Pelagibaculum spongiae: one gene and its partner. The protein of the gene in region 2 interacts with the protein of the main gene of each other region in a pairwise test. Links are inferred from orthologs where the notes say so. Each region holds a gene or a part of one and is shown on either strand. Other genes may lie near its edges.

Evidence for each region.
Region 1: the proteins of tusA (region 2) and DC094_RS04890 interact in binary tests that used the Escherichia coli proteins (3 or more experiments, as listed by UniProt). The link is inferred for Pelagibaculum spongiae from one-to-one orthologs.

What each region holds. Positions count from the first base shown.
Region 1 is NZ_QDDL01000001.1:1,137,747-1,140,975, reverse strand. What follows is about bases 39-2,939. They hold DC094_RS04890 (IscS subfamily cysteine desulfurase), read left to right. Parts: upstream 39-832; coding sequence 833-2,047; downstream 2,048-2,939. Other genes in these bases: hscB (Fe-S protein assembly co-chaperone HscB), read left to right, coding at 2,787-2,939; iscA (iron-sulfur cluster assembly protein IscA), read left to right, coding at 2,471-2,794; iscU (Fe-S cluster assembly scaffold IscU), read left to right, coding at 2,068-2,445; iscR (Fe-S cluster assembly transcriptional regulator IscR), read left to right, coding at 268-768. Outside these bases: cysE (serine O-acetyltransferase), read left to right, coding at 1-28; more of hscB, read left to right, coding at 2,940-3,229. UniProt on the Escherichia coli protein: Master enzyme that delivers sulfur to a number of partners involved in Fe-S cluster assembly, tRNA modification or cofactor biosynthesis. Catalyzes the removal of elemental sulfur from cysteine to produce alanine.
Region 2 is NZ_QDDL01000008.1:36,197-39,364, forward strand. The notes cover bases 195-3,034. They hold tusA (sulfurtransferase TusA), read right to left. Parts: upstream 1,825-3,034; coding sequence 1,564-1,824; downstream 195-1,563. Other genes in these bases: DC094_RS16395 (insulinase family protein), read right to left, coding at 195-1,187; glnE (bifunctional [glutamate--ammonia ligase]-adenylyl-L-tyrosine phosphorylase/[glutamate--ammonia-ligase] adenylyltransferase), read left to right, coding at 1,923-3,034. Also shown: more of DC094_RS16395, read right to left, coding at 1-194; more of glnE, read left to right, coding at 3,035-3,168. UniProt on the Escherichia coli protein: Sulfur carrier protein involved in sulfur trafficking in the cell. Part of a sulfur-relay system required for 2-thiolation during synthesis of 2-thiouridine of the modified wobble base 5-methylaminomethyl-2-thiouridine (mnm(5)s(2)U) in tRNA.

The DNA of each region.
Region 1 (3,229 bases), on a different replicon or contig from region 2:
GGACATCAAGCTAGATCAAGATGATTAATTGCTGATTGTTGGAAAGTGATCTTGCTAGATTGAGCGGTGGTTTTGATGAATAATATTAGTAATATCTTATTCAAAAACAGGCCACTGAATTAGCTGTTTGGCGGCTAATTAGTACCGGTGCGAACAGGCGGTCGTGAGAGATTGATCAATGTATAGTTGATCCGTGTCAATAATACTTGACTATTTTGCTGGGTTAATTAGAATTCCAGCATGCCTGCAAAGCCGGAGAATAATTAAATGAAGTTGACCACGAAAGGTCGTTATGCGGTAACAGCCATGTTAGATCTGGCGCTGCACACTGACAAAGGACCGATTACCTTGTCTGATATTTCCCAACGACAGGGAATCTCTCTTTCCTATCTGGAACAGTTGTTCGCGCGGTTGCGTAAAAATAGCTTGGTTTCCAGTGTTCGTGGACCTGGTGGTGGATATCGTCTGGCAAGAACTGCCGATGAAATCTTCGTTGCGCAAGTCATTATCGCAGTCGATGAGCCTGTTGATGTGACGCGTTGCTCTGGTAAAGGCGGCTGCCAAGATGGACATATTTGCCTGACTCATAATTTATGGACCGATCTTAGCGATCAAATCCATCAATTCCTGAGCGGTATTTCTTTAGGACAAATTATTCAACAGCGACAAGTTCGACAAGTCGCAGAACGTCAGGATCAGCAAGTCGAAAACAATAGCGACGTAAAAGCTGAACTGATCAAATTAGATTCTATTGGCGCACTGGTCTGACCCCTATGTTGCCAACATCGAGTTATAATGGCGGTCTTCGCCGCTTCGCAGTATGGAGTCACTGATGCAATTGCCGATCTATCTGGATTACTCTGCTACCACTCCGGCCGACCCTCGTGTCGCAGCCAAAATGATTGAGTGTCTAGATCCTACAGGAAACTTTGGTAACCCTGCCTCCCGTTCCCATCTTTATGGTTGGAAAGCGGAAGAGGCTGTGGAAACTGCCCGCCGTCATGTTGCCGATCTGGTGAATGCAGACCCGCGTGAGATTGTTTGGACTTCAGGTGCGACTGAGTCAAACAACCTAGCGATCAAAGGTGCGGCGCATTTCTATGGTAAGAATGGCAAGCACATTGTGACCTGTAAAACAGAACACAAAGCCGTACTTGATACCTGTCGCCAATTAGAGCGAGAAGGTTATGAAGTCACTTATTTAGATCCAAACCCAGATGGCTTGATCCCATTAGATCGCTTCCGCGATTCATTGCGTGAAGACACCGTTGTTGCATCAATCATGCATGTAAACAATGAAATCGGTGTGATTCAAAATATTGCTGAAATGGGTGAAATCTGCCGTGAAAAGGGTGTGATTTTCCATGTCGATGCAGCGCAAAGCGCCGGTAAGGTTGAAATCGACCTGAAAGCATTGAAAGTCGATTTGATGTCGTTCTCCGCTCATAAAGCTTATGGCCCTAAAGGTCAGGGCGCGTTATATGTGCGTCGTAAGCCACGTATTCGTATCGAAGCGCAAATGCACGGCGGCGGTCATGAGCGCGGTATGCGATCAGGTACTTTGCCAACCCATCAAATTGTTGGCATGGGCGAAGCGTTCCGTATCGCAAAATTGGAAATGGCTGAAGAGCATGAGCGTGTACTTGCACTGCGCAATCGCATGTGGGCTGGTTTTCAGGTCATTGATGAAGTGAAACTGAACGGTGATCTTGAGCAACGTGTTGCCGGTAACCTGAACGTTAGCTTTAGCTTTGTAGAAGGCGAATCTCTGATCATGGCGCTAAAAGATTTAGCGGTATCTTCAGGCTCAGCCTGTACTTCAGCCAGCTTAGAGCCTTCCTATGTGTTGCGTGCTCTAGGTCTGGATGACGAACTGGCGCACAGCTCGATTCGTTTTAGTATTGGTCGTTTCTCCACTGAAGAAGAAGTGGATTTTGCGGTCGATCTGATCAAACAAAAAATTGGTAAGTTACGAGAAATGTCTCCGCTCTGGGATATGTTCCAGGAAGGCGTCGATTTGAAGTCTGTCAAATGGGCAGCGCACTAATACCTAACGGAGGCTAAATCATGGCATATAGCGACAAGTTGATGGATCACTACGAGAATCCACGCAATGTTGGCACGCTGGAAAAAGACGACGAGTCTGTTGGCACCGGAATGGTAGGTGCGCCAGCTTGTGGTGACGTAATGAAGCTTCAGATCAAGGTAAATGAAGACGGTGTGATTGAAGATGCCAAGTTCAAAACCTATGGCTGTGGTTCGGCAATTGCGTCCAGCTCTTTGGTAACTGAATGGGTGAAAGGCAAAACGGTTGATGAAGCCGCTCAAATTCGCAATACACAAATTGCAGAAGAGCTGGCGTTGCCACCGGTAAAAATTCACTGCTCAGTACTGGCTGAAGATGCAATCAAAGCCGCAGTAGAAGACTATAAGTCGAAGCATTAAGCATTAACATTCTGGAGAATAGAGAATGGCAGTAACCTTGACAGAGGCTGCAGCAAACCGGGTTCGGGTTTTTCTTGAAAAACGTGGCGGCGGGCTAGGCCTTAGGCTTGGCGTAAAAACCTCTGGTTGTTCAGGAATGGCCTATGTGCTGGAATTTGTTGATACATCAGATGATGGCGACCAGATGTTTGAAAATCATGGCGTTAAAGTCTTTATCGACGGTAAAAGCATGACGTATCTCGAAGGCACTCAGCTGGACTTTGTTAAGGAAGGCTTGAACGAAGGTTTTAGTTTTTCCAACCCTAATGTGAAAGACGCCTGCGGATGTGGTGAAAGCTTCCATGTCTGATGTTGCAGCCTTAACTGCTAACTATTTTCAACTGTTTGCACTGCCGGTCGATTTCACAATCGACCGGCAGTTGCTTGATAACAGCTATAGAAAACTGCAGCAGCAATTTCACCCGGATCGTTTTGCCACCGCTAGCGCAGCTGAACAGCGACTAGCAATGCAAATTTCTTCTCGTATCAATGAAGCCCAGCAAGCGCTAAAGCATCCCCGGTCTCGTGCCGCGTATATGCTAGAGCTGCAAGGTCGTGATATGAGTAGCGAACGCACCACCAACGATATGATCTTTCTAATGCAGCAAATGGATCTTCGTGAACAAGTCGCTGAAGCATCGAATACTGCAGATCCGGCGATGACCCTAATGGGCTTGTCCGAGAAAACCGATCAGTTGGAAGCTGAGCTGTTGAATGGACTAGATGATTTGTTGAAATCGACCGC
Region 2 (3,168 bases):
AAATGTAAATAGCCAAAAACTGTTTCAGTAATCGCATCGATATTTTCCAGCCCTGCAGGTGTCAGGCTCATATTAATGCTGAAGTTACTATATTCACCAGGAACATCACGACCACCAGCGCCTAAAGAATCAATCCAGCCTTTGCTTTTTAATAAACTGTGTAAACTACCTTGCCCTTCATGCCCTAACAGCTTGCCTAAATACTGCAATGGCTTTTCAGCTTCATGGCCAACTAATGTTGGTAGCGGAAATTCCAGTAATAAATCTCGAGTATCAGCAAGTGGCTCTAGATTAATTCGAACCCCCTTTTGTTTTGCGGTGTAAGGCTCAATACCAATTGAATTATCGGTTGATGGGCCTTCAGGCACACCTTTAAATGAAGCCATTGCCCAGCTTTCTAATGTATCTAAATCTTCTTTACCGGAGATCACAACACTCAGGTTGCCTGAAACATAATAGGTATCGTAAAAGTCTTTCAAGTCCTGCCACAGTGAAGTGCCATCTTCATTATTCAGTGTTTGCAGGTTACCAATCGAAAATTTGCTCGCTGGGTGCTCAGGGTTAGCGGTTTGGCCAAGTGCGAGGTAATTTCTCCAGCCATCTTCTTTGGCATGCAGTTTATATTCGGAATCGACTGCATTTCGCTCACGATCTACATATGCAGGGTCTAGCTTAGGCGATACGAAAAACTGAGCTAACTGATCGAGTGCTGGCTGTAATTGCTGGGCATTAATATCGAAAAAATAATTGGTGTGGGTGCGTGAAGTAAATGCGTTGGCCCCACCACCATTTGCCTGAATAAATTTGAAGTAGCCATCAACTTCTGGGTACTTGGCATTGCCAAGGAACAACATGTGCTCCAGAAAGTGCGCTAAACCATTGCGGTTATCAGGGTCTTGCCAACTGCCTGCTGCCACATTAACTGCCGCTGCGGCCTTATCGGCTTCTTCATCTGAAATGAGTAACAGCTGCATGCCGTTATCCAAGCTCAAATAACGATATTGACGCATATCCGCCGGACTTTTAATCACAATCTGGTCGGCTGGATTGGCTGCTTGGGTGACTGAATCTGCAACAGGATCCGCTGGATAAATTAGGTCAGTGACCGTTTTAATCGGGTTTTGTCCACAACCTGATAAAACCAGTGCACCGGAAATAACTAAAGGTAAAAGTCGAAGTTTGGGCATTCTGGATCCTGTCAGAGTTTAAATGTTGTTGAAAATTAATTGTTAAATGTATGGCTGATTTGCTGTGGCCAACACACCTGTTGGCACAACCTTTGAGCATAGCTATCTGTTTTGCTCTTGGCTGATACGGATATATGCCGACAATCAATCAGACTCAAGAATCAACCAAAATAGTCAAAGGGTAGTTTTAAATAGCGCTTTCAGATAACGGTTTAGACAAGGACGGTAACCCAAAGGTCAGGGCTTGTCTGTTATTTGATAATAGCGAGAAAAACAGAGCAACCATCTGCTGAGCAATCTATGGCTTTTATCTATAGCAGATGGTGCAACCGAATTAGAAGTTGTTCGATGGTTTTTTAGCGATGGTAATAAAAAATTATTGTTTTTTAATGAAATAGAGCAGCGGCTCAGACTCGATATCGCTGAAGATCATGTCATGACCAAGAAAATTGCAAAATTTAGGGATGTCACGCGTGGTCGCCGGATCGGTGGCAATCACTTTAAGAATTTCACCAGGCTGCATATCGCGCACAGCATTGTGCAGCATCATCACCGGTTCCGGGCAGTAGAGTCCCGAAGTGTCTAAAAGGTGCTGGTGCTCGGGCAAGTGGGTCGGTGATTCAGGTGTTGTGCTCATAGGGTGACAGTTTTTCTGCAGCAGTTTCAAAGTTGCGACTTATATTACACCACGAACGCTGTCTCGGCTGCCAATTGCTGCTTTGGGTGCTGCCGGTTATGATCCTTGTCATGCCCGCCAGCCACGTGGTTGTTATGACGCTGCAACAAAATCAGACTCAACAGCAAAACAAAAGCCAAACCCACCGTACTCTGCTATCAGAAAAAGCCTTACCGGCTGAACTTCAGCAACAGGCCGAGCAATCTTGGCAGCGCCTGCAAGAGCAGCATAGTGCTTTCGTACTATCAGAACAGCTACCGGAATCCTTGCACGAACCGCTATTAAAGCTGCTCGCTTTAAGTGATTTCGCATTGGAAACCTTGCTTAAGCATCCGCAGTTGCTCGAGCAATTGCAGCAAAGTGGTGAGCTCACTGATTCACCGTCGCCAGAAGTCATGGCGCAGCAAATGCAGCAGTTATTGGCGGAAGTTAATAACGAAGCCGAGTTAATGAAAGCACTACGTCAATATCGCACCCGTCATATGTTGGCGATTATCTGGCGTGACCTCCTAGCCGATTCACCGCTAAATCAGGTCTGCTTTGATTTATCGACCATGGCACGAATCTGTGTCGATCAAGCTCTGCAGTTGTTATATCAATGGCATTGTCGTGACTGGGGAACGCCGATTGGCGAAGAGTCAGGCTTACCGCAGCAGATGGTTGTGCTGGGTATGGGCAAGCTAGGTGCGGCTGAACTGAATTTATCTTCTGATATCGATTTAATCTTCAGCTGGCCAGAGCCGGGCATGACTCAAGGTGGTCGTCGCCAATTGGCTAATGAACAGTTTTTCACTCGGCTGGGTCAGGCATTAATTCGATCAATCAATACCCACAATGCCGATGGTTTTGTATTCCGGGTCGATATGCGACTTCGTCCCTATGGCGATAGTGGCGCCTTGGCCATGAGTTTTCCGGCAATGGAAACCTACTACCAAGAACAAGGGCGTGATTGGGAGCGCTACGCCATGATCAAGGCGCAGCCCATTAGTGGCCAAGCTGAAGATCGTGCAGAGCTCATGGCTTTACTGAAGCCTTTTGTATTCCGCCGTTATGTGGATTTTTCTGCGATAGAAGCGCTGCGCGACATGAAGCAGCTCATCAGCCGAGAACAGCGCCGCCGCGGCATGACCGATAATATTAAACTCGGCCCGGGTGGCATTCGAGAAATTGAATTTGTCGGCCAAGCTTGGCAGCTAATTCGCGGTGGTAAAGAGCCTGACCTGCAAGAACCTCGCTTACGAAAAATTCTGGCAATGCTGGCTGATAAACAAATTATGCCCACCGATGCGATTGATCAGTTGGACT